Regions from separate parts of the Bacillus sp. JZ105 genome, predicted to be linked through region 2. Evidence: riboswitches for the same ligand, from Rfam matches in the RefSeq annotation. Region 2 holds a riboswitch; the other holds the start of a gene.
The links. A riboswitch is a leader RNA that binds a small molecule or an ion and turns the genes downstream of it on or off. The one in region 2 is predicted to bind glycine.
Positions count from the first base shown of each region.

Region 1 (16,273 bases), 1.4 Mb from region 2:
GCTTGTTCTGTCGGAGAGAAATCAATGGAAATCGTTTTGACATGCCGTTTTGTCCACTCGATGCCTGTGTCTTGTCTTCGGTTTCGAATCATCACTTTATTGACGAGCTGTTTTAATCGGTCATGGTCTTCAAGCTGCAAGTCCTTTTTGGCAAAGATATCTTTAAATTGATGTTCATTTCCTAGGTGGCCTGGCTTCAGAAGGGAAACAAGATTAAATATTTCTCCGATCCGGTTTTGAATAGGTGTTGCTGTCAGCAGAAGGCAGAACTTCTTATTCAGGTTCCTCACAAATTCATAGTTTTTCGTTTTATTGTTTTTCAGTTTGTGTGCTTCATCGATAATGACCATATCGTAGGCAATCGATAAAATCGTGTCTCGATGCGGCTGTCTTTTGGCTGTGTCAATGGAAGAAACGACAACGTCACACTGCTCCCACACATAGCTCTTTTTTTGTTCAACAGCATCAATATAAAATTTCGTCCGCAGTTCCTGTACCCACTGAGACACAAGGGAGGCGGGGACGAGAATGAGGATCTTTTTGGCAAGTCCTCGAATCATGTATTCTTTGATAATGAGTCCTGCTTCTACGGTTTTTCCAAGTCCCACTTCATCTGCTAGAATGGCTTTCCCATTCATTTCTTCTACGACTCTTCTGGCTACTTCGAGCTGGTGCTTTAAAGGTGTGAATGCAGGCAGGTGCGCGGGAGCTTGCAGTCCCTCGAATGAATCAATGGCTGTGACTTTTTGAACCTGCGTCGCTAAACGATACATATCCCAGTTCGCCCAAGGACCGTCTGCTGAAAGCCGCTGCTGAAATTCATTTGCCCATTCCTGATCAAAAATCGTTTGAATATTCAATGTGGTCGCCTGCCTTTCTTTCTAGTAGGATCTGATAAAATTGTTCTGGTTTTAAACGCTTCATTTTTTAAGAGGTCTCTAAAAGACAAGATATATGAATAAAAGCGAACGATATCGAAAGGTTATTTTAAAAATGTTAATGATTTTTCTGTTGCCCTTCATCCATTTCTAATGGTAGGATGTTGATAAGTGATCTAGAAAATAAGTCACCCATTTTGATAGTATGTCCAATAAATGTGAAAATATGAGCGGATGATGGTATGGGGAGAGACTTGGCGGTTATTTTGCACTGGCAGGCGCCGAAGGAGCAAGCTGAATAATTCAGTGAATCTCTCAGGCAAAAGTACTCTTACCGGACGCAACTCTGGAGAGTGTTTGCTTAAGGGTTTTAGCAAACCACCAAAGGGGAAAACGCACAATGATATTGTGCTGTAAACTTTCAGGTGCAAGGACAGAGACTTCTTTTTGATAAAAGGGAGCGCTCTGTCCTTTTTTGCTGTGATTTTTTTCTGAAAATTCAGCTTGCATTTGCACTGTAAGAAAAAAGGGGGAAACGATTGATGTTGAAACGAACACCGCTTTTTCATGCGTATGAAACGTTTGGCGCAAAAACCATTGACTTCGGGGGCTGGGAATTACCTGTCCAATTTTCTTCCATTAAAGAAGAACATGAAGCTGTTCGAACAAAAGCAGGGCTTTTTGATGTGTCTCACATGGGTGAGGTGGACGTCAAAGGTCAAGATGCCCTTCCATTTTTACAAAGGTTATTAACCAATGATGTGTCTAAGCTGACAGACGGTAAGGCACTATATACAGCCATGTGTTATGAAGATGGCGGAACGGTAGATGACCTGCTCGTCTACCAAAAAGAAAAGAATCACTATTTACTTGTCATCAATGCATCAAATATCGATAAAGATGTAGATTGGCTCTTGAAGCACCAAGGGGAGGATAACGTATTGATCAAAAATATGTCTGATCAAACCGCCTTGCTAGCGCTTCAAGGACCTCTTGCAGCTGACATCATCAAACAGGTGGCAGATGAAGAGGTGACATCGCTTAAGCCATTTACGTTTTTATCAAAAGCTGAGGTCGCAAATAAAGAAGTGCTCGTTTCCAGAACAGGCTACACAGGGGAAGATGGCTTTGAAATCTACTGCCAGTCAGAAGATGCGGTCCACCTTTGGTCCGCTTTATTAGAAGCGGGGCAGCCAAAAGGACTCATTCCATGCGGACTTGGTGCACGTGACACCTTGAGATTTGAAGCAAGACTTCCGCTTTATGGCCAGGAGCTGACAAAGGATATTTCTCCATTAGAAGGCGGCATTGGTTTTGCTGTCAAAACGGATAAAGAAGCTGATTTTATCGGAAAAGCTGCACTTAAAAAACAAAAAGAAGAGGGACTGAAGCGAAAGCTTGTCGGCATTGAAATGATTGATAAAGGGATTCCGCGTACAGATTATCCAGTCTTTTCAGGAGAAAAGCAGGTTGGGATTGTCACAACGGGCACTCAATCCCCAACATTAAAGAAAAATGTCGGGCTTGCTTTGATCGAAACCTCAGTGGCGGAGCTTGGGGCAGAGGTGGAAGTACAAGTTCGCAAAAAACGTCTAAAAGCCAAAATCGTCGCAACGCCATTTTATAAAAGAGCCAAATAACGAGGGGGAACAGAGGATGAAGCACAGGTATTTGCCGCAAACAGAGCAAGATCAAAAAGAAATGCTGGATGTCATCGGCGTTCAGTCGATTGATGAGCTATTTTCAGATATCCCAGAGAAAGTTAGATTCAAAGGAGCATACAACATCAAAGAAGCCGCATCTGAAACAGTACTTGTCAGGGAATTATCCCGACTAGCTGCAAAGAATAAGGATACAGTTTCCTATGCATCGTTTCTTGGTGCAGGTGTATATGATCATTACCAGCCTGTCATTGTCGATCATGTCATCTCACGCTCTGAATTTTATACAGCGTATACACCTTATCAGCCGGAGATTTCTCAAGGTGAATTGCAAGCGATCTTTGAATTTCAAACAATGATTGCTGAGCTGACGGGTATGGATCTTGCCAACTCCTCGATGTATGATGGCGGGACGGCACTAGCTGAAGCGGCGATGCTCGCTGCGGGACACACAAAGAAGAAAAAGGTGGTTGTTTCTGAAACGGTTCACCCTGAATCAAGAGCGGTGCTGAAAACATACGCCAAAGGACAAAACATTGAAGTTGTTGAAGTGCCTGCGAAAAAAGGGCAGACTGATCTAGCTGCATTGGAAAAGGTGGTCTGCGATGATACAGCAGCAGTTCTCGTGCAATATCCAAACTTTTTTGGTGTAGTCGAGCCCTTAAAAGACATTGAACCCATTGCACATAAAGGAAAAAGCCTGTTCATTGTCTCTAGCAATCCCCTCGCACTCGGACTATTGACGCCGCCTGGAAAACTCGGGGCAGATATTGTCGTTGGTGATGCGCAGCCGTTCGGCATCCCGGCAGCATTTGGCGGACCGCACTGCGGATATTTTGCCGTGACGAAAAAGTTGATGCGAAAAGTGCCAGGTCGTTTAGTCGGGCAGACAGAAGATGAAAATGGTGTTCGTGGATTTGTTCTGACCCTTCAAGCACGTGAGCAGCACATTCGAAGAGACAAAGCGACGTCAAATATTTGCTCTAACCAAGCATTAAATGCGTTAGCTGCTTCTGTTGCCATGACGGCACTAGGAAAAACAGGTATAAAAGACATCGCCTATCAAAACGTGCAAAAAGCCCATTATGCCAAGACGCAGGCAGAAAAATATGGACTGCAGGCGGATATAGAAGGGGCTCATTTTAATGAATTTGTGATCAAGTTACAGGAGCCTGTGAAAGAAGCCAATAAACGATTGCTTGAAAAAGGAATCATCGGCGGCTACGACTTGGGGCTAGACTACCCAGAGCTTCAGCAGCACATGCTTGTAGCCGTGACAGAGCTAAGAACAAAAGAAGAAATTGATACGTTTATCAAGGAATTGGGGGATCGCCATGAATAAACAAGATCAGCCGCTTATTTTTGAATTATCTAAAGAAGGAAGAGTAGGGTACAGCCTGCCTGATTTAGATGTACCTGAACAGGAGATCCCGTCTTTATTTGATGAGACGTACATCCGTGATGAGGATGCTGAGCTTCCTGAAGTATCTGAGCTTGATATTATGCGTCATTATACAGCATTATCAAGACGCAATCATGGGGTTGATTCCGGATTTTATCCTCTTGGCTCATGCACGATGAAATATAATCCAAAGATTAATGAAAAGGTTGCACGCTTTGCAGGGTTCTCGCAGGTTCATCCGCTACAGGAGGCAGACACTGTGCAAGGTGCATTAGAATTACTATACGATCTAGGTGAACATCTTGAAGAAATTACGGGGATGGACGCTGTGACATTACAGCCTGCGGCAGGAGCACATGGCGAGTGGACGGGACTCATGATGATCCGTGCGTATCATGAAGCAAGGGGAGATCATCAGCGTACAAAAGTCATTGTGCCTGATTCTGCTCATGGAACGAATCCGGCATCTGCGACAGTCGCTGGATTTGAAACCATTACTGTCGCATCTGATGAAAACGGGCTTGTTGATTTAGAAGATTTACGCCGCGTTGTTAATGAAGAAACAGCTGCTTTAATGCTTACAAACCCGAATACACTAGGCCTCTTTGAAGAAAATATTTTAGAAATGGCTGAAATCGTTCACGAAGCTGGTGGTAAGCTTTATTATGACGGAGCCAACTTGAACGCTGTTTTAAGCAGAGCAAGACCAGGAGATATGGGATTTGACGTTGTCCACTTAAATCTTCATAAAACCTTTACAGGTCCGCACGGAGGCGGAGGTCCTGGCTCAGGTCCTGTGGGCGTTAAAAAGGATTTGATTCCGTATTTGCCAAAACCGGTGCTTATGAAGAAGGAAGGACGTTTTTACTTTGATCATGACCGTCCGGATTCAATTGGACGCGTGAAGCCATTCTATGGCAACTTTGGCATTAACGTCAGAGCTTATGCGTACATTCGCTCTATGGGGCCAGACGGTTTAAAGGCTGTAACCGATAATGCCGTGTTAAATGCGAACTATATGATGCGCCGCTTAAGTGCTCATTATGATCTGCCGTTTGATCGTCACTGTAAGCATGAATTTGTCCTATCAGGTAAACGTCAGAAAAAATTAGGTGTGCGGACACTTGATATTGCCAAACGATTACTTGATTTCGGCTACCATCCGCCAACGATTTACTTCCCGCTCAATGTAGAGGAATGTATCATGATTGAACCGACTGAAACAGAATCAAAAGAAACACTTGATGCATTCATCGAAGCAATGATTCAAATTGCGAAAGAAGCAGAAGAGAATCCTGAAGTGGTGCAGGAAGCGCCGCATACAACGGTTGTCAAACGTATGGACGAAACAAAGGCCGCACGGAACCCAGTTCTCGTTTTTGAAAGAAAATAAAGAAAAAAGACTCAGGGGGAAGCATGCTCCCAGAGTCTTTTTTGTTACTTCTTCGTTTTAATGCGGCCGCCCCATTTTTTAAAGCCGCCTTTTAAATTATAAATCTCACGGCAGCCGTTTTTACGTAAAGTTTGGGCTGCCTTTCCGCTTCTGAAATTATTTTGACAATAGAGATAAACAGGCTTATCAGGACGTATTTCATTTTTGCGCTGCTTTAGTTGGGAAAGGGGGATATTTCTTGCCCCTAAAATATGTCCGCCTTCAAACTCATTTGGCTCTCTCACATCAATGAGCTGGGCTTTGCGGTAACCTTTAATAAATTCTTCTTCCGTCAGCGTTTTCATAATGCGCTGCTGATAAATGTAGCTGCCGATGGAATAAAGAACGAAAAGTCCACAAAGTGAGAGGACGATATAGTTGAATATTGACAATACAACTCGACTCCTTCTTGAGCATCAGCACAGTAGCCTGTCTGATGGTACGTTTTAGACAAATACTATTATAGTAAAGCATAAGAAACTTGTCATCATAAATGGTAAGAATTATTTTCAATTCCGTCCCTATTTGATAGACTGATGAAGAAAGAAAACCGGTGGTTACCACCATCATCTAACATTGACTACGTAAAAGAGAAGGGATTTTATATGCAAAAAGAGAAATGGTGTTTCATTGATTCAGGAAACCAAGACCCCGCCTTTAACATGGCAATGGACGAAGCTTTGCTTTATTGGCATAGTGAGAAGCTCATCCCGCCTGTTATCCGCTTTTATGGATGGAATCCGGCGACATTATCTGTTGGGTATTTTCAGAACGTTGAAAAAGAAATCAACCTAGAAGCCGTCAAACGATATGGCCTTGGATTTGTCCGCAGACCAACCGGAGGACGGGGAGTCCTTCATGACCAGGAGCTGACCTACAGCGTGATTGTGTCAGAGGAACATCCAGAAATGCCAGCGACGGTGACAGAGGCGTACCGCGTTATTTCAGAAGGCATTTTAGAGGGCTTTAAAGAGCTGGGACTCGATGCGTATTTTGCTATTCCTCGTACAGATAAAGAAAAGGAAAGCTTAAAGAACCCAAGATCATCTGTATGCTTTGATGCCCCTTCTTGGTACGAGCTTGTTGTAGAAGGCAGAAAGGTAGCGGGCAGTGCTCAGACGAGACAAAAAGGTGTCATCCTCCAGCATGGATCTATATTAATTGACCTTGATGAGGACAAATTGTTCGATTTGTTCCTTTATCCAAACGACCGGGTGAGAGAGCGGATGCAGCGAAGCTTTAAAAACAAAGCGGTTGCCATCAATGAAATCTCAGACCGAACATGTACAATAGACGATGCGCGTGCTGCGTTTAAAAGAGGGTTTGAAAAAGGATTAAATATTGAGCTTGAACCTTATGAACTGACAGATGAAGAATTAGCGTTTGTCCATCATCTCGCCAAAACGAAATATGCTTCAGATGATTGGAATTATAAGCGTTAAGCCGATGGACACTTCTTGTTTTTTAATGAACGATGGTGTAGAATTGGGTTGATTATTAAGTAAAGGTGCATTATGGAGGGGTTTTATGACTACACCTAGTATGGAAGATTACATTGAACAAATTTATATGCTGATAGAAGATAAAGGATATGCCAGAGTCTCTGATATTGCAGAAGCACTCGCTGTCCATCCCTCCTCTGTAACAAAAATGGTTCAGAAGCTAGATAAAGATGAATACCTCATTTATGAGAAGTATCGTGGTCTAATTTTAACCCCGAAAGGCAAAAAAATTGGAAAACGTCTCGTATACAGACATGAACTGCTAGAGCAATTTTTAAGAATCATTGGTGTAGATGAAGAGAAAATTTATGATGATGTAGAAGGCATTGAACATCATCTCAGCTGGAACAGTATTGACCGCATCGGCGATCTCGTTCAATTTTTTGAAGAAAACGATGAGCGATCTGTTCAGCTGAAAGCGATTCAAAAGAAAAACGAACAAACAAATCAAGAATCTTAATCAAAAAGGACACCCTCAGCATGGGTGTCCTTTTTGATTAAAGTTCTAATTGAAAAGAAAAGCTCCTACACTATTATTAGCGTGAAATCAAAGGGGGCTCCTTGATGAAGATAGATGGTGTGTTCTCAGGTGGAGGCATTAAGGGGGCAGCGCTTGCAGGTGCCTATGAAGCGCTTGAAGCAAGAGGATTTCAATTTGTCCGTCTTGCAGGTACAAGTGCTGGAGCAATCATTGCTTCACTCATCGCAGCAGGTTTTACAAGCCAGGAAATTCGCACACTTTTAGATGAAATGGATGAGCATCAATTGCTTGATAGGAGATGTCAATTCATCCCGTTTAAAATGCTCAGGTGGGTATCCATTTACTGGCGTCTCGGTCTTTATAAAGGAGACCGGCTGGAAAAATGGCTGACCGATGTGCTAAAACGAAAAGGGGTTACCGTGTTTGGAGACCTCAAAAAAGATTCGCTGAAAATCGTTGCGTCCGATTTAACGAATGGAAAAATCCTTGTGCTGCCAGACGACCTTCCTTCATATGGCTTAAATCCAGAGCGGTTTTCCGTGGCGAGGGCCATTCGAATGAGCTGCAGCCTGCCGTATTTTTTCGAACCTGTCAAACTGAAGTCATCAAAAGGCATATGTACCATTGTAGATGGAGGAGTGCTGAGCAATTTTCCAATTTGGCTGTTTGCTGAAGAGAAAAAAAGACCGTTCGTCGGTGTCACATTAACGCCAAACGAAAAAGAACGCCCTCAACACTCCATCCGCAATGCGTTTGAACTGTTTGGCGCTCTTTTTGAAACGATGCGTGGTGCTCATGACGAAAGACATATCGCCACAAAACACGAACGTCATATTATTTTTATTCCTGTAGAACACGTCATTGCCACTGATTTTCAACTCATGACAGAAAAGAAAAAGGCGCTCGTCGATCTAGGCAGACAGAAGGCCGAGCAATTTTTAAAAAGCTGGACATTTTAAAATAAGGCGCGATTCTTCTTTTTGTTTTTCTTGCCTTCAATCACAGTCAAATGTGTTTGGCTTTTCTTTTTGAGAAGGACGGGCTTAGACTTGTGGTCAGTCGGCACGCTTCGCAAATGAGTGACCCGATTTTTCATCTGGCTTTTCGTTTTTGGTTTAGGCTGCTGGTAGCGACGTTTTGATTGTTTGACTGCTTTACGATAAAGATTGCCCTCTGTTCCAGTTCTTCGGTTCATCAGCCATCTAAATAGGAAAAATAGGGCCGCTCCAATGATCACAACAGACAGCAGCATGGTAAAAAGTCTGCCTGGGTTCGTTGTGAGTAAGTACACAAATCCCAAAACACCTAAAGCGAAAATAATGGTAAAAGCAGGATGTACTCGGCGATTCATAACTGTCCACCTCCGAAGGAATTTACCGGATTTATAAGTTAGATCACTTGATGAGCAGAATCTGACGCTTGTTTCATTGACGCTTCCTCTAAACGAAGAAGTTCATTAAAACTTGCAATGGCTACCTCAACTTGATCGTCAGAGGGCTCTTTTGTTGTGAGCAATTGCAGCCAAAGGCCAGGATAGCCAAGCACTTTAAGCACAGGCACTTCTCGGAGTTTGTTCGTGAATTGAAGCACTTCAAATGAAATGCCCAGAACAACCGGAATAAGGGCCAAGCGGTTCAGAACTCTCACCCATAAAGGATCTGTCGGTACGAGTAAATAGACGAACATCCCGACAATGACAGTGAATAAAATAAAGCTGCTGCCGCATCGATAATGCAGACGGGATTGCTTTTGGACATTTTCCACTGTGATGTCAAGGTTCTGTTCATAGCAGTTTATGACTTTATGTTCTGCCCCATGATATTGAAATACTCTTTTAATTAAAGGGGTCATGGAAATAAAGTAAATATAGCCTAATAAAAGGACCAATTTGAAGAATGTTTCCACTGCGATTTGTGCGAAATTCCCTGAAAAGATGGGACGCACAAGCTCTGCTAAAAAGACAGGTACCAGGGTAAAGACAAATTTACTAAAGAGTAGAGAGAGAACTCCGATCACAGCAATGCCGAAGATCATGGATAATTTCGAGCCTTTTTGTTCTTTTTCAAGAGTATGATCTTCAGAAGGATCTAAGTCATATCGCTCACTGGAGAAGTTTAAGTGCTTACTGCCGTTTGCGCTTGCTTCAACAAGTGCAGCAACACCCCTGACAAAGGGGATTTTCTTGAGAAAGGCGGTTCGTTTATTGGAGGTCCGGGGAAGCTTCAAAAACTCAATGGACTGGTCCTTTCGCCGAATCGCGGTCACATAGTTCTTCTTACCTCCGAACATGACACCTTCGACAACTGCCTGCCCTCCATAAGCTGGAGGTTTTGTTTGATTGGACATATTTCATCAACCTGCCTGTTTCCTGTAATTTACATGCATTTCCTTATACCTTTATTGTACAGGAAATGAGGGGAAATCACTAGCTCACAGGTCGATAATCTACTAGAATTCTATCTACCTCTTTTTAGCCAGTATACCCTGTTTTAAAATTTTTACACTCACGCATGGAAATCCTTTTTTTTCACGACATTCTGGACATACTACTTGCTGGAGGTGTTCACAAATGAAACGTGATGAAAAGAAAAACCAAGAAGAAAAAAATCAGTCCGTGCAAACGACATCACTTGTGGCAAGAGCCGCTGCTATAGGCTTTGTCGGCGGTGTTTTTTGGGGCTTTATCGGGTTTCTGACCCATATGTTTCATTTTTCAGAGGTGAGTCCCAATATGCTGCTTCAGCCATTTGTGCTTGGAGAATGGAAAAAGGGAGGACTTGGTACTTTTATCAGTATTGTGCTGTTAGGAATTTTATCGATTGGAGCCGCCTTTATTTATTTTGGGCTTTTAAAAAGGATCAAAGGCTTTTGGATGGGTTTAGTATATGGCGGGCTTTTATGGCTGCTCGTTTTTTACGTATTTAATCCCATTTTCCCAGATGTAAAGCAAGTACAAGAGTTGCAGCAAAGCACCATTGTCACGACATTTTGCCTATATATTTTATATGGCATGTTTGTCGGGTACAGCATTTCGTTTGAATATAATGAATTGACGAGTCAAAAGCTTGCGAGGGCACTCGGGAAAAAGACAGAATAAAGTGTAAATCGCCTATTCATATGATAAAATATTTTTGGAAACGAAAGGTTTCTAAGGAAAAAGAAACAGATCTCGATATAGATTGAATTAGGGTGAAGGAGTGGTCATATGCCTCATTTTCTTGTACTGAATGGACCCAATTTAAATAGGCTTGGCAAAAGAGAGCCTGCTGTTTATGGAAGTAAGACGCTGACAGATTTAGAGACGGATTTGTTCCAGTTCGCAGAACGAGCAAACATCCAATTAACATTCTTTCAATCAAATCACGAAGGGGATTTGATTGATGCGCTTCACGAAGCAGAAGATCAGTACGATGGTATCGTGTTTAATCCGGGTGCATTTACCCACTACAGCTATGCGCTGAGAGATGCCATTGCAAGTATTTCTTTATCAGTTATTGAAGTACATATCACAAATGTTCATAAGAGAGAGGAATTCCGCCATCATTCTGTACTTGCTCCAGTATGCCAAGGACAAATCGTTGGGCTTGGCTTAGAAGGGTATAAATTGGCGATTCGTTATTTAGTCAGTGAAGGGGGAGCAGCATCATGAAACTTGAAAAACTAAGAACACTTTTAAGTGAATTAGAGATCGATGGCCTTGTCATTACGAGCAGTTTTAATTTACAGTATATGACCAGCTTTACCGGATCAGCCGGTCTTGCTGTCGTTTCAAAGGACCGGGCAGCTTTTATCACGGACTTCCGCTATACAGAGCAGGCGAAAGACCAAGTCAAAGGCTATGACATCATTGAACATAAAGGAAACATTGTGGAAACGGCTGCCCAAACGGCAAAGGAATTTGGAGTGAAACGCCTTGGGTTCGAACAAAACCATATGACATTTGCTGCGTATCAGCAGTACGCAGCCAAAGCAGGCGGTATAGAGCTTGTTCCCGTCTCTGAATCAGTTGAAAAGTTGCGCTTGATTAAGTCTAGTGAAGAGATTAAGATATTAGAGGAAGCTGCGAAGATTGCAGATCACGCCTTTGATCATATTCTCACTTACATCAAGCCGGGCCTGACGGAAATTGCTGTCATGAACGAGCTTGAATTTTTCATGAGAAAAGAAGGTGCTGAAGGATCTTCATTCGATATGATAGTTGCCTCAGGTGTTCGATCAAGCCTGCCTCACGGAAGAGCGAGTGAAAAGGTGATTGAATCTGGTGATTTAGTGACACTCGATTTCGGTGCTTACTATAAAGGCTATTGTTCTGATATGACAAGAACGATTGCTGTCGGAACACCAAGCGACAAGCTAAAGGAAATTTATCATATCGTATTAGAAGCAGAAAACGCTGGTGTGGATAGAATCAAGCCAGGCTTAACAGGAAAAGAAGCTGATCGCATCACACGAGACATCATTGAAAAGTATGGCTATGGTCAATACTTCGGGCATTCAACCGGGCACGGGCTAGGTATGGAAGTACATGAAGCGCCAGGCCTTTCCTCACGATCAGAGGTCGTCTTAGAAGAGGGAATGGTCGTCACAGTTGAGCCGGGGATTTACTTGCCAGATGTCGGCGGCGTGAGAATTGAGGATGATATTGTCCTGACAGCTGACGGCAATAAACGATTGACCCACTCACCGAAAGAACTTATCATATTATGATGGTGAAATGTAGGAGGATGACAAAATGATTTCAGTAAACGATTTTCGTACCGGCCTGACAATTGAAGTGGACGGCGGTATTTGGCGAGTAGTGGATTTTCAGCACGTAAAACCAGGGAAAGGCGCAGCGTTTGTTCGTTCAAAACTGCGTAACCTGCGTACAGGTGCTATTCAAGAAAAAACATTCCGCGCAGGCGAAAAAGTAGCGAAAGCTCAAATCGAAACAAAAACAATGCAATACTTATATGCAAATGGCGATCAGCATGTCTTCATGGATACAAGTTCTTATGAGCAGCTTGAACTAAGTGAAGCACAAATTAAAGATGAGCTGAAATATTTGCTTGAAAATATGTCTGTTCAAATCGTGATGTACGGTGCGGAAACACTTGGAGTAGAACTTCCAAACACAGTAGAACTAGAAGTAGTAGAAACAGAGCCTGGTATTAAAGGTGACACAACATCAGGCGGCTCAAAACCTGCAAAAACTGAAACTGGTTTAATCGTCAACGTTCCTTTCTTTGTGAACCAAGGAGATAAACTAGTGATTAATACATCAGACGGCTCATACGTTTCAAGAGCGTAATGAACGAAAAAAGACTGTAAACCTCGTGTTTACAGTCTTTTTTTATTGGAAAAATGACTCCTCAAGGCAGTCCTTCTCTCAATTCTCTCATTCATCTCTCTTTCTTCCTGAAAAACAAGACTACTTCCAGCTGGTCAAGCATATAGTGTAAAAAAAGCTGGAGGTTCTATATGAAACAATTTCTCCCAGGTCTACACCCGTCAGTTGCTGCAATGGCAGGCATGAGGTTCTTATCTGCTGCCATTGAACTGACGGCAGCCATCCTTATTTTAATCACAAATGATGTACGGAAAGCGGTAGTCATCAATAGTATATTGGCGATCATTGGACCGCTCATTTTTATTATCACGATGACGATTGGAATCTATCAAATTGCCGGGCAGCTATCCTATGCAAAGCTCGTGTTCATTTTCATTGGTGTCGTGTTTATTCTTGTTGGGATCTATAAGTGAAACGGCTTGGCATAATTAACGGCTCACATCATACATTTTAGAGAAGAAAAAAAGGAGGGGAATTCGTTGCGGAGTTTGCTGGATATTCTCCCGCACTCGATTGGACAAGAACTCAGGCTGCTGAAAGAGGCAGAATGGGCGCAAATAGAAGAAATCCGCATTCGCACGGATCGTCCTATTGAATTGATGCAGGGAGGAAAACCGCGTTTCCTTTCTTATCACACAACATGGGAAGATGCGTCTCAGCTATTAGGCAGGCTGAGCAATTACAGCATGTACACACTTGAGGAAGAGCTAAAACAGGGCTATATCACCATATCTGGCGGACACCGGGTAGGACTTGCTGGAAAGGTGATCGTTGAAAACGGATTTGTCAAAGGGTTAAGAGATATCTCTTCATTTAATATCCGCATTGCCAAAGAAAAAATTGGGATTGCGCTTCCCTTTCTTCCTTATTTATATGAAGAGCACTGGCACAATACACTCATCATCGGCCCCCCGCAAACGGGGAAAACCACATTGCTCCGGGATATAGCACGTCTTGCTAGTACAGGCACAAAAACCATTCCTCCTAGAAAAACAGGCATTATTGATGAGCGTTCTGAAATCGCCGGATGTATAAGAGGAGTGCCGCAGCACCATTTTGGCCACCGGATTGATGTACTCGATGCGTGTCCAAAGGCTGAAGGATTGATGATGATGATTCGGTCTATGAGCCCTGAGGTCATGATTGTTGATGAAATCGGAAAAAGTGAGGATGTAGAGGCACTTTTAGAAGCGATTCATGCCGGAGTCAACATCATCGTCTCAGCTCATGGGTATTCACTTGAAGATGTATATAAACGTCCTTCATTTAAGCCGTTATGGGAGCTTCGTGTATTTGAACGATATGTTGAATTAAATCGAAACAATGGGCCTGGCACGATCGGGCGGATGTACGGCGGGGACGGCCAAGAGATGAAATGGAGGCGGGGAGTGGACGTATGTTAAAGCTCATTGGTGCTATTTTCATTGTCGCGGCCACGACTTGGGGAGGATTCGAGTTTGCCAAACGATATAGCGACAGACCTAAACAAATTCGGCAGCTGCGGTTTGCTCTCCAGTCTCTTGAAGCTGAAATTATGTATGGTCAAACCCCTTTAGCGCGGGCGGCAGAGCAAATTGCAGCGCAGGTAGGTCCTCCTGTGAATCAGCTGTTTGAACAATTTGCAGAAAAACTGAAAGTGGGGACTTTTTCTGCACGCCATGCATGGAACGAAAGTCTTGAGGATGTTTGGAAAAAAACCGTATTGAAAAAAGGCGAATATGAGGCGCTGAAGCACTTTGGAGAAACACTTGGTCAGCATGATGTCACTTCTCAGCAAAAGTATATCAAGCTTGCTTTAGGTCATTTGGAATCAGAGGAGAAAGAAGCTGAAATCGCCCAAGCGAAAAATGAAAAAATGGTCAGAAGCCTCGGATTTTTAAGCGGATTACTACTGATTCTTTTATTGATGTGAGAGGAAGGGAGTCGAGAGCATGGGCGTTGATGTAAACGTCATTTTTCAAATTGCCGGAGTAGGCATCGTCGTGGCCTTTCTCCATACGATTTTAGACCAAATGGGGAAGAAAGAGTACGCTCAGTGGGTGACGCTGCTTGGGTTTATCTACATTTTGTTTATGGTGGCAACCATTGTAGACGATTTGTTTAAAAAGATTAAAGCCGTATTTCTATTTCAAGGATAGGGGAGGGCTTACAAATCGAAATCATACAAATTGTTGGACTTGGTTTAATCGCTACTTTTTTAGCATTAATCGTCAAAGAACAAAAGCCAACCTTCGCCTTTATGCTTGTTGTTTTTACCGGATGTGTCATTTTTCTTTATTTAATTGATCAAATCTATGCCATTATCTCGATGATTGAAAAAATTGCAGCAAGTGCCGGCGTCAATATGAAGTATGTTGAAACCATATTGAAGATCATTGGCATTGCCTATATTGCGGAATTTGGCGCTCAGCTGACGAAGGATGCTGGACAAGGCGCCATTGCATCCAAAATAGAGCTAGGCGGCAAGATTCTCATCTTGGTGATGGCAGTCCCGATTTTAACAGTCATCATTGAGACGATCTTAGGAATGATCCCGTCCATGACGTAAATGAAAAGAGGTGATGACAATGAAACGGGTGACCGCTGTAATGGGATTGATGCTTTTCTTTTGGCTGATTGCTCCGCATGCATGGGCAGAAGAAAAAGAACCTTCTAATGAACAGCCAGCAGCACAGGAAGTGGCGAATGGACAGGCTGATGCACTTGAACTTCATTCCATCAGTGACTTTTGGGAAACCATTTTGGACGAGTATGGCGGCTTTTTGCCAGAAAGCCAAAAGGGCACAGTGAAGGAAATGATTGACGGCGATAAAGAGCTGTCTCCCCAAACATGGCTGAAAGCCTTGGTACATTATCTATTTCACGAAATTATTGCAAACGGAAAGCTCCTAGGTACTCTGATTTTACTCACTATCTTTTGTTCGCTTTTGCAGCTTTTGCAAAATGCCTTTGAACAAAGCACCGTCAGCAAAGTCGCATATGCTCTTGTTTATATGGTGCTGATTATTATTGCACTTAACAGCTTTCATGTGGCGATTTCCTATGCCACAGAAGCCATTCAAACGATGACCAGTTTTATTCTTGCTCTTATTCCTCTTTTACTAGCGCTTATTGCTTCATCAGGCGGACTTGTTTCAGCCGGATTCTTTCATCCCGTTATTTTATTTTTAATGAACACGAGCGGTGTTTTCATTCAGTATGTCGTTCTCCCGCTCATCTTTTTATCAGCAATATTGAGCATTATCAGTACGCTGACCGAACAATACAAGGTCACCCAGCTTGCCCAGCTGTTAAGAAATGTGGCAATTGGCGGGCTTGCCGTTTTTTTAACCGTTTTTCTCGGCGTCATTTCCGTTCAGGGTGCATCTGCGGCCGTTACGGATGGAATCGCTCTTCGTACAGCCAAATTCATTACCGGAAACTTCATCCCTGTTCTAGGCAGAATGTTTACAGATGCAACTGATACCGTGATCAGCGCCTCTGTTTTACTCAAAAACACAGTCGGGCTAGTTGGGGTCGCCATTTTAATTTCAATTGCCGCTTTCCCGGCGATTAAAGTACTTTCGTTAGCCCTTATCTATAAGCTTG
Region 1 is NZ_CP096387.1:2,274,824-2,291,096, reverse strand. It holds gene M1D81_RS11650 (DEAD/DEAH box helicase) at 1-860, opposite strand, end outside; glycine riboswitch at 1,113-1,219, shown strand; glycine riboswitch at 1,223-1,317, shown strand; gene gcvT (glycine cleavage system aminomethyltransferase GcvT) at 1,421-2,518, shown strand; gene gcvPA (aminomethyl-transferring glycine dehydrogenase subunit GcvPA) at 2,535-3,881, shown strand; gene gcvPB (aminomethyl-transferring glycine dehydrogenase subunit GcvPB) at 3,874-5,334, shown strand; gene M1D81_RS11630 (rhodanese-like domain-containing protein) at 5,379-5,759, opposite strand; gene M1D81_RS11625 (lipoate--protein ligase family protein) at 5,979-6,815, shown strand; gene mntR (transcriptional regulator MntR) at 6,901-7,335, shown strand; gene M1D81_RS11615 (patatin-like phospholipase family protein) at 7,440-8,315, shown strand; gene M1D81_RS11610 (SA1362 family protein) at 8,312-8,707, opposite strand; gene M1D81_RS11605 (DUF1385 domain-containing protein) at 8,746-9,702, opposite strand; gene M1D81_RS11600 (YqhR family membrane protein) at 9,926-10,453, shown strand; gene aroQ (type II 3-dehydroquinate dehydratase) at 10,562-11,005, shown strand; gene M1D81_RS11590 (M24 family metallopeptidase) at 11,002-12,063, shown strand; gene efp (elongation factor P) at 12,089-12,646, shown strand; gene M1D81_RS11580 (YqhV family protein) at 12,817-13,098, shown strand; gene spoIIIAA (stage III sporulation protein AA) at 13,165-14,088, shown strand; gene spoIIIAB (stage III sporulation protein SpoIIIAB) at 14,082-14,597, shown strand; gene spoIIIAC (stage III sporulation protein AC) at 14,617-14,823, shown strand; gene spoIIIAD (stage III sporulation protein AD) at 14,820-15,233, shown strand; gene spoIIIAE (stage III sporulation protein AE) at 15,253-16,273, shown strand, end outside.
Region 1: linked by a shared signal. The riboswitch ahead of gcvT (glycine cleavage system aminomethyltransferase GcvT) and the one ahead of M1D81_RS18825 (amino acid permease) in region 2 are both predicted to bind glycine.

Region 2 (16,273 bases):
AATTCTAATGAAAAAAATGAGTATATTGATTATCACTTTGACCATCGTTGTTTTAGGACAAACAGGAGCTTTCAATTCATTAAATGATGAAAATCCTGGTACAACAGAACGACCTATCGGAACTTAATATAAACATTGATCATACAAAGAACCACTCGCCTCATCAAGGCAAGTGGTTCCACATTTATTTTAGTTGCTGATAAGATATGAGGCGGTGTATATGTACCGCAAGATAAGTAAGCTCATCATTAGGAATGACGATACTATGCACCTGTTTAATATAGTCTTTGATCTTAAAAGCAACATCCATCGCTTGAGGATACAAGTGTGCAATTTGTTCAAATAACTCATTTTCTTGATCTGATAATAATTTATCAGCATAAAATCTTTCTACAAAGAATTTCACATGTGTAATGAACCGGCTGTAATGAATATTCTCTTGATCCATTTTCATATTCAACGTATAGCGCACAAGATTGACAATACTTCCGATCATCTTGGCGTATTTCATACCATCTTTCGACTCGGACTCTTCACCTAATGCATTAATTAAGTGAAAGGCGATATTGGCAGCTTCTTCTTTTGGTAATTGTATGCCCAATGTGTCATTGACTAACTCAAGTGCGTAATTCCCTACTTCAAATTCTTCTGTATAGTAATTTTTGATTTCCCAATACACGCGATTCGTAATATTAATATTCTTTTTATGACGTTCCACTGCAAAATTCAAATGATCCATTAAGGTAAAATAAATACCTGAATTTAAAGTTGAGTTTAAACGATTTTCTGCATATTTGACGATGTGCTGAGTTAAATCGATAAATTCCTGCGGCATTGAATCTAACAGTTGAAGAAATTCTTTTGCTCTCATGTTATCGACTGACATAAAGACTTGATCGGCTTTTTTCTCTTCTATCATTTGACCTGGTTTCTGTCCATAGCCAATTCCTCGGCCGAACAAAACCATCTCCTGTTGGTTCTGATCTTCCGCCAGGACCACGCTTGAGTTTAAAACTTTTTTGATTTTAAACATCGTCATCACCTGTTTTCATGATTGTGGTGTTCAATCAAGCGATTCACCATTTGTCTCAATGACTTTTTGGTACCAATAAAATGAGTCTTTTCGAGATCGTTTTAATGTCCCGTTCCCGTCATCATCTTGATCTACGTGAATGAAGCCATAACGTTTTGACATTTGTGATGTACCTGCACTAATAATATCAATCGAGCCCCAGCTCGTATATCCAAAGAGATCGACGCCTTCTTCGATCGCTTCTCTCATTTGACGGAAATGCTCTTTGAAATAGTTAATACGATAGTCGTCATGGATTGAGCCATCACTTTCAACTACATCCTTTGCACCCATGCCGTTCTCGACTATGATAAGAGGTTTTTGATAGCGATCATACAATTCGATCAAAGAAATTTTCAGACCAACCGGATCAATTTGCCAGCCCCAGTCAGTTGAAGGAAGATAAGGGTTTTTGACTCCACGAATGGTATTGCCTTCTGTCTCTTCTAATCCTTCTTGGGCTGATTCCGTTAAAGACATATAGTAGCTAAATGAGATAAAATCTACTGTGTTTTCTTTTAAAATGGTAAGATCATCTGCTTCCATTTGAATATGAATATCTTTTCTCTCAAGCATGCGCTTGATCAGCGGTGGATATTCGCCAAATACTTGAACATCTGCATAGAAATAGTTTTCTAAATTTTGTTTCAAAGCTTGTTCCACATCATTCGGGTGGCACGTATGCGGATACGTTGTCAATTTTGTTAACATACATCCGACCTGGCTGCCTGGAATGATACGATGGCAATCTGCTGTTACGAGAGCAGATGCGACAAATTGATGATGAAGTGCTTGGTACACCGTCTCTTCTACTTTTCCTTCTGGGCAGCGATCAGGAATAATTCCCGCTGTAATGAAAGAGTGGCGGTGAATACTATCAATTTCATTAAAGGTGAGCCAATATTTCACATCATCTTTATAACGTTCGAAACAAACATTGGCGAACTTCACAAAGAGGTCGATTACTTTTCTTTCAACCCAGCCGTTATATTTTACACTAAGGGCTAAAGGCATTTCATAATGCGAGAGAGTCACGATCGGTTCTATGTTGTGTTTTTTCATTTCTGCAAATACGCGATCATAAAATTGCAGCCCTTTTTCATTCGGTTCCGCTTCTTCCCCAGTAGGGAAGATACGACTCCATGCTATAGAAATCCGAAGTGTTTGAAATCCCATTTCAGCAAAGAGAGCCAAATCCTCTTTATAGTGATGATAGAAATCGATCCCTCTGCGTTTTGGATATTTTTTATCGTCTGGATCTTTCATCGCACGATCTATATTCTCAGTGGTAACAGCAAGATGACCTTCATAATCTTCTACACTCAAGTTGGAACGGTACATTGCAATATCTGCAACAGACGGTCCCTTTCCATCTATATTCCAGGCGCCTTCTGCCTGGTTAGCAGCAATGGCGCCGCCCCATAAAAATCCTTTTGGAAAACCTTTGAATTTTGTCATATGATTAGCCTCCTAATTGTGTAACAACCATCAATGTATCTTGACGATTGACCTCTTGTAATGACTGTACCTTAATATCATATTGATCTGTATTTGTGACTACAGCAAGTGTTACTGGATCATATCCTGCTGCCATGATTTTTTCTAGATCAAATTCAATCAATAAATCACCCGCTTGAACACGGTCTCCAGCCTGCACTTTTGGATGGAAATACTGTCCTTCCAACTGAACGGTGTCAATACCGATGTGGAATAATACTTCAACCCCTTGGTCCGTTTTCATACCAAGTGCATGGTTTGTTTCAAACAGCAAGGTTACCTCACCGTCTACTGGTGCATACAGTGCTCCTTTTGAAGGTACAATGGCAATTCCTTCTCCCATGACCTTTGAAGAGAAAATATCATCTTTCACTTCAGATAGAGAAATCATTTGGCCAATCACAGGGCTTTTGAATGTTTCTCCTGCTCCAATTTTTTCAGCAAACCCAGCTTGCTCCTTTGTCTTTTCTTCTACAGTTCGATCTTTACCTAATACAAAAGCAGCGATAAAGGCGACAATAAACGAAATGACCGCTCCAATGATAGCAAACATCAAATTTCGCGGGAGCTCATCTGATATAAACATCGACATGCTTGCTAATCCAGGGCCAACAAGCACAAAGGCTTGTATACCAACTAAACCAATGAAAATTCCGCCAATAAACGAACCAATCATAACACTTCCAAGGACTCGCTTATTTTGAAGTGTCACACCATATAACGCCGGCTCTGTGATGCCAAAAAAGGCTGATATTCCTGCCGAGATGGCTGTTGATCTGAGTACCTTGTCTTTTGTTCGAAGTGCCACAGCAAAACACGCTCCACTTTCCGCAATATTATGCGCAAGTGATGCCGGTAAATAAAGTGCTTCTTTCCCAAGGGTTCCCATCGTTGTGACTGCATAAGGGACCATTGCTTTGTGCATGCCTGATGCAACCATGAATGGGAGGACCGCTGCTAAAATTGCGACAGCTACCCAGCCTACCGTATTAAACATTGCAAGAATAATAGATGAGAAACCTTGCCCCGCTGTAAAACCAATCGGCCCTAACAGAAGGAGCGTAACTGGTACAGTAATGACCAGTGACATCATCGGAACGAAGAAAATCCGAATTGGTTTTGGTGAAAACCGTGTAAAGAATTTTTCCATTTGTGCGTAAAGCAATACAGAAAGGATTGCCGGAAACACTTGGTACGCATAAGCTATATTTTTTACATCGAATGAAAGTAATTGTGCACCTTCTGTAAGCATCGCCGTCATGTTCGGCAGAAGGAGCGCACCGACTGCCGATAGTGCGACCAGTGGATTTACTTTTAGTTTATTCGCCGTCGTTACAGCAACTAGTAAAGGCAGAAAGTAAAGTGGTGCGTCACCTACCATGTTCAGTATTTGATAGGTTTGTCCCTTTGCATCCATCCAGCCTAATAAAGAGAAAAGGAGAAGAAATGATTTTAAAATTCCTCCGCCTGCGATAGCTGGTACAAGCGGCTGGAAGACGCCGACAATGAAATCTAACAGAACTGTGCCTGCTTTTCTTTTTTCTTTTGGCTGGTTGGATGGCACGTCTTGGCTTAATGAGGTGCTGCCAATTAAACTAGTTACCTTTTGATACACTTCAATGACATCATTCCCAATGACTACTTGGCATTGTCCAGACATTCTGACAGCTATAACACCTGGTGTTTTTTCTAGTGCTGGTACATCTGCTTTTTTCTGATCGATTAGTGTGAAGCGAAGTCTTGTTGAACAGTGTTCAAGGTGCGCAATGTTTTCTTTGCCGCCTACATGCTGTAAAACGTCTTTGGCAACTTGTGTGTAATTCATTTTTTCTCCCCCTTTTCCCATACATGAGACCTATATTTTAGCAATAAAAAAAGGACCTAAAACGACAAATAAAAGAATTCATCGTTTTTAGATCCTGCCTGCATGACCAGTCACATGTCTAATTTATTCATATTGGATTTGTTTTTAGTATATATTGATTACATGAAAGCGTCAACATTTATTTTTCTAAAAATTATTAAGGTCTATATACCCAATTTCTCTTCTTGCTTTGTTGAAGTAACCTTCATACAATAAATATCCTTTTATCATTCACCAAAACTATTTTCATCTAAAAACCAGAAAATGACCCATCTGGTTTATCACCATCTATTTTTTCGTTTCTTCAGCCTGCTTTTTGAATGCTTCCGTTTGTTTTTGATATTCCTCTTTCGTGACAGCTTTAAATTCTATTGTACCGCCTGCCATTTTAAAAGGAAATTTAATTGATGTTGCATCTCGATCAGTTTCCCCTAAAATAAACCCCTTTTCAATTGCAGGATAAGTACTCAAATCAAACATTATCCCATCTGAAACGCCACCGGCTGTATGTTTCGTTTCTTTATATGGTTCTCCACCATCTCCTGGGACCGTTCTCATCAGAAAAGAACCTGCCCATTCAGACTGCATATACATCCGTTTTACTTTTAGAAATAGCTGGTATGAACCATCCTCCGCCGTATACAGATAACCATAAGCGCCTGTTACTTTCTTGATAAAGTTCCTTACATAATCATGGAATCTATTCTCAGAGTCCTCCATCAATTCATCATATCGGTCATGAAGGTCCTTTTGAACAGCACGTAGTTTTGTTTGATCAACTGCTTTGTATGTGATGCTTTGCTTTTCACCTTGTTTTTTCACAGAAAGATCTTTTTCATCAAGGTGAACTTTATATGTGATCGTCTCTTTCTCTTGCTTCACTTGAAATTCGTAACCGTTTTCAACAGTTTTGCCAGTTAATTTATATTTGTTAATAAATAAGTTGGGATCAAAATGTCTTTTTGGGTTTTCCTCCAAAATGGTTTCATTTAGATAACCTGTGACTTTCCCTTTTCTCTCCGTTACCTTGAACCAGTTCACTTGATCCTTTGTCTTATATACAAAGGCGTAAGAGTTGTTCAATCCACTCTTTTTTGCATTTGCTTGATATGCTATCCAGCTGACAGCACCGATGACTAGTACCGCTAACATTGCTACGATCCAGATTTTTGATCTATTCATACATACCTCCTCTGATCATTGATTTGACGGATTTTATTTTTTTATCAATAGATGTGATGCATCTCCTACAGCGATCTCTTCACCAGTGGATATCGCATATTATGTATCTAAATGATACATCTTTCAGATAGGTGTGCTGATATGAAAAAATACAATGATACGACGTATGCGATTTTAGGTATTTTAACGACTGATTGTAAATCGGGGTACGAAGTGAAGCAATTAGTTGATAGAAGCCTGCATCATTTTTGGAAAATCAGTTATGGACAAATTTACCCAGCTTTAAAGTTAATAGTCGAGGAAGGTCTTGCAGAAGTTTCACCTGCTGCTACTTCTGGCCGCTCAGACAAGCGGGAATATCATTTGACTGAAAAAGGACTGGATACGTTAAGAGAGTAGCTGGCGCAGCCGCTCGATCAGTTACCAACAGAGCGTAACGAAGTGTTATTAAAGTTATTCTTCAGTCAATATCTTTCGTTTGAAAGTAATGGACAACAAGCAGCAAAGGAACGGCTGAATACAACAAATTCCTAGAGAGCGATTCTCTAGGAATTTCTTTTTGCAACGGTCACAAAATGCTTTAATATGCGGGCTGTTAATCCCCATATGGTGTAGTTCTCGTAATCATAAAACCATTCCTCAATCGAACGGCTTCCCCAGCTGTATTTTTCACCATTCATGATTTTTTCATAAGGGAAGTCCTCTCCTGGTGTTGGCTGAACAGATACATGATGTAAGTACGGCTCATATTGGCTGAGCCATGATAGGGGCACGGTAAAAGTCTCCTCTACTTCTTCTTGATTAAAGGAGTGTTTCACCTTTTGCTCATCAATGATACCGACATATGGGTATACCACGAAGGATGGAGAAGCGATATAAGGACTAAGCTGTCCAAGGATCTCGACCGATTCTGGCGGAATGCCCAGCTCTTCATGTGTTTCTCGCAGTGCAGCTTCCTGTGCAGTTTCGCTGCCGTCAAGCTTGCCCCCAGGAAAGCTAATATCCCCCGGCTGTTTTCTCATGGTCAGCGATCGTACCTCAAATAATATATGCCATTCTCCATTTACTTGCACCAAAGGGATAAGGACTGCTGCTTTGAACGCTGTCTCTTCTCCAATGAACAATGGTTGTGATTGATGTAAGTCATTTTTTAATTGATCAATGAACACGGACATCACCTGTTTTCTGTTTCTCTTTCCTTTAGCGTATCATGGTTCACCTTTTCAATAAAGATCATCCTTCTGACAATTATTTTTATCATTTTGACAACTTTACTTGTCAAAATGAATATAATGCTTTACAATCAAGGAAAGATTTCAAACAAAATTGAGGTGACAGAATGAAAAATCGGTTAAAAGAGCTTCGTGCGCGTGATGGTTTAAACCAAACTGAGCTTGCAAAGCGTGCAAAGGTCTCTCGTCAGACTATCAGCTTAATGGAACGAGATGAGTTAATGCCGTCTCTTTTGCTTGCGGTTAAGCTTTCACGAATTTTTCAGGAACCCATTGAACGTATTTTTCTATTCGAGGAGGATGAACTTTCATGAAAACTGTATACAAAATGCTCTTAGGTGCTCTCCTTGGCTTTCTCGGCGCTTACTGTCTGCTGGCAGCCGAATTTGAGATGACACTTCTTGATGTTGCATTTGAAGCGACTCTTGTCATCAGTGGATTGACGATTTTATTGATTATTTATTGTTTTTCAGGGATTTCACGTATGAAAAAAAGAGTATCTCTTTCGGTTTCTGGAGATGAGGAGGATGAACTGGAGGCAAAGCAATATCGGACCTTTACTGATTTGACTTTAGCCAATACGGTAAGTACCATTTTTTCCATTGTTGCCATGGGTATCGCGATCGTCACCGAGCAGCCCATTTGGTTGATTCTCGTCAATGCTGCTTTATTTATCGTCTCCATTATCAGTTCATATATAGCGATATCTGTTCTAAATCTTGTCTACCCTAATCGGAACCTGCCAAATCCATCTGACAAAGATTATAGTAAAAAGCTGCTCGCCATTTCAGACGAAGGGGAAAAGCATGTGATGCTTGGCGGACTGTATCACACGTATCAAATGATGAATGTTCTATTGACCGGCGCCATGTTTATTTTGATTGTGTATTCCATTGGAGCCAACCACTCTCAGCTGTTCTCAATTATGGTGATTGGACTTGTTTTGATCATTTTGAATGCAAATTATGTGCTAAAGATTAGAAATCGTTAAATGAACAAAAGCACAGCCTCATGCAAAGGCTGTGCTTTTTCCGTTCATTATGACGCGCGGCGTTTCTTTCGTGCATAAATCAAAAATAAGAAACCAAACCAAACCGGTGTCAATAACAGCGCTGGACGTGTGGCGTCTGCGAAGAGCATGATCACGAGAATGGCTGCAAAGAGCGCAAGAACACAAATGTTCACAAAAGGGGTGAACGGTGCTTTAAAGGTAGATGCTTCATGCAATTCAGGCCGTGTTTTTTTATATTTCAAATGGCTAATTAAAATAATACTCCATACCCAAATGAAACAAATGGCACTGATTGTTGTCACAATACCAAAGGCTTGTTCGGGAATCAGCTTGCTTAAAAGAGCTCCAACTGATACCACAATCGTCGAAACAAACAGCGCATTACTTGGGACAGCATGCTTGTTCAAACGTCCGAAAGAAGCTGGACCCTGCTTTTGATGACTGAGATTATACAGAATACGGCTTGTCGAGAACATGCCGCTATTACAAGCTGATGCCGCAGATGTCAGGACGACAAAGTTGATGAGCCCTGCTGCTACTGGTATCCCAATGAGTCCAAAGATTTTCACAAAAGGGCTTTCTGATGCACTGAGCTCAGTCCATGGGTTGATACATAGTAAAACAAAGATCGCACCCACATAGAAAAATAGAATTCTTAATGGAATCTTATTAATCGCAGAAGGGATGTTTTTTTGCGGATTGGCTGTTTCTGCTGCGGACACACCGACCAGTTCAACTCCCACATACGCAAAAATCACCATCTGGAACGAGAGCAAGAAGCCTGTGACACCATTCGGGAATAACCCGCCATGAGACCATAAATTCGTTACTGTCACCGGTCCGGCATCTGTTTGAAAACCAATGATTAAAAGAACAATTCCAACCCCGATCAATAAAAGAATCGTCATTACTTTAATGAGTGCAAACCAAAATTCCATTTCTCCGAAAAGCTTTACTGTTAACAAATTCAACCCTAGTAAAATCAACAAACAAATGATGGCAGGAATCCACTGCGGGATGTCAAACCAATACTGCACATACACCCCGGCAGCAATGACATCCGCCATCGCTGTCATAATCCAGCAAAACCAATACGTCCACCCTGTAACAAAGGATGCCCACGGGCCGAGATAGTCCTCTGCAATATCGGTTAATGACTGATAGCCCGCCTTCGATAAAAGTAATTCTCCAAGTGCCCTCATGACAAAAAAGATGGCCATTCCGACAATTAAATAAGCAAAAATGATTGAAGGACCTGCCAATTGAATGGCTTTTCCAGAGCCTAAAAACAGCCCTGTTCCAATGGTTCCGCCAATGGCAATTAATTGCACATGACGGTTTGATAAATCACGTTTTAATTCTTGTTGTGCCAATGCTAACACCCTCCTACGACACGATCTTATACTGAAATAATGAACTCTTTAAAAAGTCCATAAAAAAAAGAGATTGGATGCGCTCCAATCTCACGGTCATAAAAGAATAGCAAAATAGAGAAGAGTCATACACGGCATCATCCATGCATCACAAATACAATATTTCGTACTCTTCTGTCCTTTTGCCTGAGATTGTGAACCCTTCGGCGCCGCACATACATGCGGTCTCTCCAGAAGCTGCTCCTGCTATAGTGTGACCCACAGCATTCATAGCCTTCGTTATTTAATTAAAATGTTGCTATTTCTGAATAATTTTATATTTTACGCCTCAATCAGAAACCTGTCAATGGTAATCTTTTATGACTTACGGCGTTACTCATATGTCTTCACTTCATCAATCCCCCCTGATTCATGTATAATAAATCAAAAGATGTTCGGCTCATAAATTACTCTTGATCATGAACAAAGTTAGGCAATCCATTGAAGTTGGTGAAGATAAATGAAAAAAATGAACAAACAGCGTGTCACATTACAGGAAGTCGCCAAGCATGCCGGTGTCTCGACTTCAACGGCATCACTCGTTGTTCGAAATAATCCTAGAATCTCTGAAGCCACTCGAAACAAAGTACTGCAAGCCATGGAGGACTTAGGATACGTATACGACCGCGTTGCTGCTAACATGCGGTCAAAAAGCTCAAATATCGTTGGTGTAATTGTGACGGATATTTCTAACACCTTTATTTCGGAGTTTTTAATTGGCGTACAGACCACACTTGAATCGCTGGGCTATACTGTTTTACTTGGTACAACCTTTGACAGTGTCGATAAACAGGAGCGGCTCATTTCCACCATGGTAGAGCACCGGGTGGGCGGGATTATTTTAAACCCAGCTTCGAAAAGCTCTGCTCGAACGGTCAAACAATTAAATCAAATTCGCACCCCAAAAGTACTGGCAAATCGTGAATTATCAGACGTGCAATGTGACTATGTCGGTGTTGATTATGAACAAGGTACTTGGATGGCGGTTCATCATCTTCTTCAAAAGGGACATCGCCGCATCGCTTTTTTAGGCGGCATCAAGACCTCTTCGACTTGGATTGAGCGGATGAAAGGTTTCAAAAGAGCTCATGACGAAGAGAACCTAACGATTGATGATTCTCTTATTATTGATATAGAACCTACTCGTGAAGGCGGGAAAGAAGCACTTGCCCAAGTGATGGATCAGCCTGAGCCCCCTACTGCTATTTTTTGTTTCAGTGACTTAGTCGCATTTGGGGTCATTCAAGCACTATCAGCACGGGGTATCCAGCCTGGTGAAGATATCGATGTCGTTGGGTTCGATAATGTTCCTGAAGCGGAAATGTATCATCCACCGCTCACCACTGTATCCTCCTTCCCCCGATCCATCGGGGTAAAAGCAGCGAACCTTTTATATCATAAAATGAACGAGCAGGATGAAGAGCTGCAGCGAGTGATTTTAAAACCTCAACTTCATATTAGAGAAACCTCTCCATCATGATGAAAAAGAGAATTGTGTGCAGCAATTCTTTTTTTTTATTGATGAAGTCAACAATTTCTTTGTTTTATTTTTCTTTTTTTAAATCACAAAGTCATAAACTTGACACATTTAAAATGCAGGAGTATATTTATCTCGTTGCTTCTTTTAGTATATCGTTATACCTATTTCGTCATATCATTATCTCTATCAAAAAACAGTTAAAAGTGATTTTTTATGATTCTGATCAAATCATGAAGTTTCACTTCCTAATCAAGGCTGTTATTATTTTTTTCATTTTAGTAGAACGATGTACTTGATTGAAGAACAGATGAATATTCATTATTTTTTCATCAATCACATAAGGGGTGTTGTGATGGGCTTCATATTATTCATTTTTAAGGAAACAATAACAAAGGGTATACAAAGAATTTGACCTTAAAGGGGTTTCAAATATAGGAGTGGGAACATGAAAAATCCTTATATAAAATCGTCACTTGGCATGTATTTAAATTACTTCATGCTTGGCATGATCAACATTATTGTAGCTTCCAACATGGACAGCTTATCCGAACGCTACCATGTAGATATTCCGAAAATCAGCTTGCTTGTATCGGCAATCGGAATTGGTAAACTCATTGCGCTCTTTTTCTCAGGCCGGTTAGCCGACAGCTGGGGACGTAAGCCTGTCATTATTACAGGAAATTTCCTTTACTTACTATTCTTAATCGGTATTCCAACGACAACAAGTTATACACTGGCATTTATCTTTGCGATTTCAGCAGGTATTGCCAACTCACTGCTTGATTCAGGAACCTATCCTGCTTTGTCTGAGTCATTTCCGAAAAAAGCAAGTTCGGCTTCTGTTTTAGTAAAAGCGTCTGTATCCATTGGGGCGACTGTTCTTCCATTTATCTTGGCATTCCTAGTGGCACATGACATCTTTTGGGGCTGGGCGTTCTTTGGACTAGGGCTTCTTTATCTACTTGTAGGGATTTACTTAATCTTTATGCCATTCCCGAACCATAAGCAAGTTTCTTCACAAGACGCTCTTCCAGTACAGGATCAGCTGAAGGAAGAACCAAAAATGCTTGGCGAAGGTTTAGCTGTTGTACTGATGGGATTTACATCGACTGCATTGTTTGTCGTATGGCAGACATGGCTTCCGCAGCTCGGGTTAAAATTAATTGGACTTGGCACAGAACAATCCACACAGCTTCTATCTTATTTTAGTATTGGTGCACTGGTATCTGTTCTATTGCTTTCGGTCGTCTTAGATAAATTCATTTCACCGATTATGGTGGCGATCATTTATCCAATTGGGGCGTTCCTTGCAATGCTTTCACTTTTCCAAATCGAAACGTACAGCATTGTCATTGTCAGCACCTTCTTCTTAGGACTATTTACAGCGGGAATCTTCCAGCTGGCGATGAGTATAATGATGAAATTATTCCCGACAAACAAAGCAACGGCTTCATCCTATGTGAACATTGCGGCAAGCTCAGCGTTTATTCTTGTGCCGCTCATTACAAGTGGATTGGTCAGCACGTACGATATTAAAATGACGTTATTTTTCGATATGATCATTGCGGTTATCAGCGTATTACTAGCGGTCTTTGTTCTTGGACGCATGAAAAAATTATTTAGATAATTAAAGGAGATGTCAATCATGACAAACATACATGAACGAAATATTGATGGAAAAACAAAATTAGTCGGTCTACTTGCTACACCAATCGGGCACAGCCTTTCACCACGTATGCATAACCTTGGCTATACTCTAACAGGTATCAACTATGCTTACCTTGCATTTGAAGTAGGGAATGATGAACTGGAAGCAGCCGTAAATGGTATGAAAGCTATGGGTGCAGCTGGATTTAACGTCTCTATGCCGAACAAAATGAAAGTACTGGATTACTTAGACGAACTAGATGATTCTGCAAGATATACACGTGCTAGTAACACTGTAGTGAACAAGGATGGTAAGCTCATCGGCTACAACACAGATGGTCTTGGATATGTGAGAAACTTAATTGAACATGGCGTTGAATTAGCCGGCAAGAAAGTTACACTTGTTGGCTCTGGCGGCGCTGCGACTCCGATTGCGATTCAGCTTGCACAGTCCGGCATTCGTGAAATTAGCATTTTTGCTCGTAATGATCAATACTTTGTTCAAGCGGAAGAAAATGTAAATTACATCAACAACGAAATGAAATCTTTCGGTGTCAAAGCAAACATTTTCCCACTTGAAGACAAAGACGCATTCCGCCGTGAAGTAGCAGAAAGCGCGATCCTGGCAAACGGGACAAGCCTTGGCATGAAACCACTAGATCAACTCAGCATTATCGATGATACACTTGATGTACTTCGTAAAGATTTGATCGTGACAGATGTTGTATACAACCCGCAAAAAACAAAGCTTCTTGCACAAGCACAGGAAGCTGGCGCCAAAACCATTAACGGTCTTGGAATGATGCTATGGCAAGGTGCACTTGCTTACAAACTCTTTACTGGTGAAGATATGCCAGTTGATCAAGTAAAACAAATTCTTTTTGAAAATGACCGTTTCTAAAATAAAAAAGACAAAGGGCTAAAATGATCATCATTTTAGCCCTTTGTTTTATTTTTAGCGTGATAGATAACCGGTGCAGAGGGGTTTGTCTACACGCTGAGACGACTTCCTGCGGAGGTCGTCTTTTTTTTAATCATGTACCATGACTTGGCGGTATCGATACAGGATATACAGTGCGCCGATAATGGCCGCAACAGCCACCACTGCGTCGAACATAAAGATTTGTAAAATGGACGCGTGACTCTGAATTAAACCTGTTACGACCGGGATGACGATAGCCGACACGCCGCCCGCTGTGGAGATAATCCCTGTCATCGTCCCTTTGTTTTTCCAGAAGAATTCAGCCATCACAGTTAACGTCAGCTGAAAAACCCCTGCGGTTGAAAATCCCAATATAAAAGCATTGACGGTTCCTATGACTGGAGATTTCACGACCAAGAGCACACAAATGGAAACAAGTGTAATGATTGGATAGATCAGCAGTACAGTGACCGGACGGACAAAACGGCGCAAAAGAAACGCGAGCATCACGACAGAGAGCAGCCCGCCCATGCTATAGTAACTGAGCAGTTTCACAGCACTGCCCGATGCCATCCCCAAGATGGCCTCACCATACGTAGGAAGCCAAATTTGCGGCAGCGCATACAGCCCATTTGACGTAAAGCTGATCACAATGAGTGCGATCCCTTCTCTCCAAAATGTAGGCTCTATCGAGAAGCGCGGAAGTCCGTCATGCTCCGTAACCTGGACTTGCTCCTCCTTGCGATGATTCGGAAATGGCAAGGTCCACAGCATCAAGACATTCACAAGATAGATCAGAGCAGGAACAAAAAATGAAATTCCATAAAACAAATCATGCTGTGCTAAAAAATAAATCGCCAGAGGCAAAATGGTTGCTCCAATGGAGATAAAGGCCTTCACCATCACATTCGCAGACCCCGAGTTTTGCGGAAACGCCTCCATTAACGCAGGATACGTTCCTGCATCCATTGCCGAATTCGCGACCCCTGCCAAAATCGCAAACGCAAACGCGATTTGATAATTCGGAGACAATGGGATTCCAATGAGGAACACCGCCATCAGCACACCAGAAACCAAAATGACCGGCTTTCGCCCAAAACGATCTGACAGTACGCCTGATAAACCATACGTGAGCACCCTGCCAATGCCAAGTGCCGAAATCATATAACTAATTCCCGCACTATTGGTATCTAATTGTTTGATTAAAAATGGCATATTTGACGCCAAAATAATATTGACCATACCCAATAAAAAATAATTAATATACAGACTAGAAGCCGTTCTCACATACGGATTCCTCATCCTGACACACCCCTCAACACCATCGCAATGAAGTGACAAATAATGGTTACGCTTACAAGATCTCATATGTGAGAAAGAACAGCTTTACAGCCTTCACGTTCATACATCTCATCATGTCATGCAGCTCACAGCTTACACGCCCTTCATGTATCAAGCATTTCTTCAATTTTTCACTGCTCTTATTTTATACGAATGAGAAAGGTAAAGATAGTGAATTGCTTAAATTTGAAGGGAATTCATCGATCAAGCGTATGACACCATCGATAGAAAAAAGGAGTGGTTAACTGCCACTCCTTAAATGATGTCTCAATTCTGTTCATCGTTCATTCATACAGCCCCAAATAATTAGCTCATAAAAATATTCTGTTCTCTCGTTGCATAATCCAAAACGAAAATCCTCTGCCGCTAAAATAAAATGCCCATACCCACTTAAAAATTTTGTTTGCTCAAGTAGGCAATTTAAATGAATAAAAACTTCATTCACATTCACTTTAAGTTTCATGCTCTCGATAGTGTTCTCCATGTATTTCAATTTTATGTTCTCTCGATTGAAGGAAAGCAAACACCTTCTGACAAAACAATTGATTTTCCTCGATAGCTAAAGAGGGGTGTTCTGGAAGTGTCATATAGCTTAATTTGTTTATTAAGTGGTTTCTTCTGCTTTTTCTTTTTAAGGTTTTGATTTTTGGGTTTCTGTTGTTATTCATAGAAATCACCATTTTAGGGTTACCGTACTTTTTGTATCAAACATCTTCAGATTTCTAATTAAACAAAAGCACTTGTAGCCTGAAGAACTAACCAAGTGCCTGAATCATTATGTTTCTACTCGTCAATAATATTATTTAATGTTCAACTATTGTTTCATTTTTTTTGATAATTACATTTGTAGCATTCAATGTAATTTCAAATTTTTCGTATGCTCCATCTATAACATTTTGAATATATCCCTAAATACTCATCCACTTCTTCTACTGTTGAAATATCTTGTATAAAATCTGCGAAAACACTTATTTCTTCTGGGGGTATTATTGCTAAGTTACCAAATTGATCTTCCTTAAATTCATATGAATACTTCATATAAGTTAGTCACCTTCATACTAAAGGTTTATAGTGACTAATTTATACAGGCCAACTCGTCATTTGTTTAAAGCCACAAAATTTAATCTTCATTTATCTGCTCGTCAACTTCTTCTAGATACTTTTCTGTATCCAAATAAGATTCAATAAGAATATCTAAAAATTCAACACTAACCTCTCGACTATCTTCATAAATATGCATTTCAGCTCCAGCTTTTTCTAGTAAACTGATCATTTTTTTCATCTCTTTCAATTCATCAATATCTAATAAATTATAAGATAAAATAAAATCATTTTTATTTATTGCTTCTTTTATTTCAGAAATACTTTTATCTGTATGTTTTCTTAGAATCGAGATATATTTGATTTGATTATCATCTTTCTCTATTCGCATTTTCATTTCAGGCATTTATTTTCTCCTCCATAGTTTAGAAATCGTCAATAGGTTTAATTCTTTCTCCAGGCAGACTGTTCTTCCAATTACCTCCATGCCAACCATTAAAATGTTCATTTGGTGTAGCTGGATATATAATTTCACCTTTGTTCGCTAAATGTGGATATTGTGATGCACTGT
Region 2 is NZ_CP096387.1:3,654,803-3,671,075, forward strand. It holds gene M1D81_RS18780 (response regulator aspartate phosphatase) at 1-87, shown strand, start outside; gene M1D81_RS18785 (PRD domain-containing protein) at 185-1,033, opposite strand; gene M1D81_RS18790 (glycoside hydrolase family 1 protein) at 1,064-2,530, opposite strand; gene M1D81_RS18795 (beta-glucoside-specific PTS transporter subunit IIABC) at 2,535-4,394, opposite strand; gene M1D81_RS18800 (hypothetical protein) at 4,722-5,615, opposite strand; partial or broken gene M1D81_RS18805 (PadR family transcriptional regulator) at 5,757-6,098, shown strand; gene M1D81_RS18810 (NUDIX hydrolase) at 6,161-6,784, opposite strand; gene M1D81_RS18815 (helix-turn-helix transcriptional regulator) at 6,955-7,161, shown strand; gene M1D81_RS18820 (DUF3169 family protein) at 7,158-7,838, shown strand; gene M1D81_RS18825 (amino acid permease) at 7,886-9,232, opposite strand; glycine riboswitch at 9,397-9,476, opposite strand; gene M1D81_RS18830 (LacI family DNA-binding transcriptional regulator) at 9,732-10,751, shown strand; gene M1D81_RS18835 (MFS transporter) at 11,197-12,378, shown strand; gene M1D81_RS18840 (shikimate dehydrogenase) at 12,397-13,299, shown strand; gene M1D81_RS18845 (MFS transporter) at 13,429-14,622, opposite strand; gene M1D81_RS18850 (YxiF family protein) at 14,939-15,124, opposite strand; partial or broken gene M1D81_RS18855 (tRNA-Val4) at 15,468-15,699, opposite strand; gene M1D81_RS18860 (hypothetical protein) at 15,782-16,108, opposite strand; partial or broken gene M1D81_RS18865 (hypothetical protein) at 16,128-16,273, opposite strand, start outside.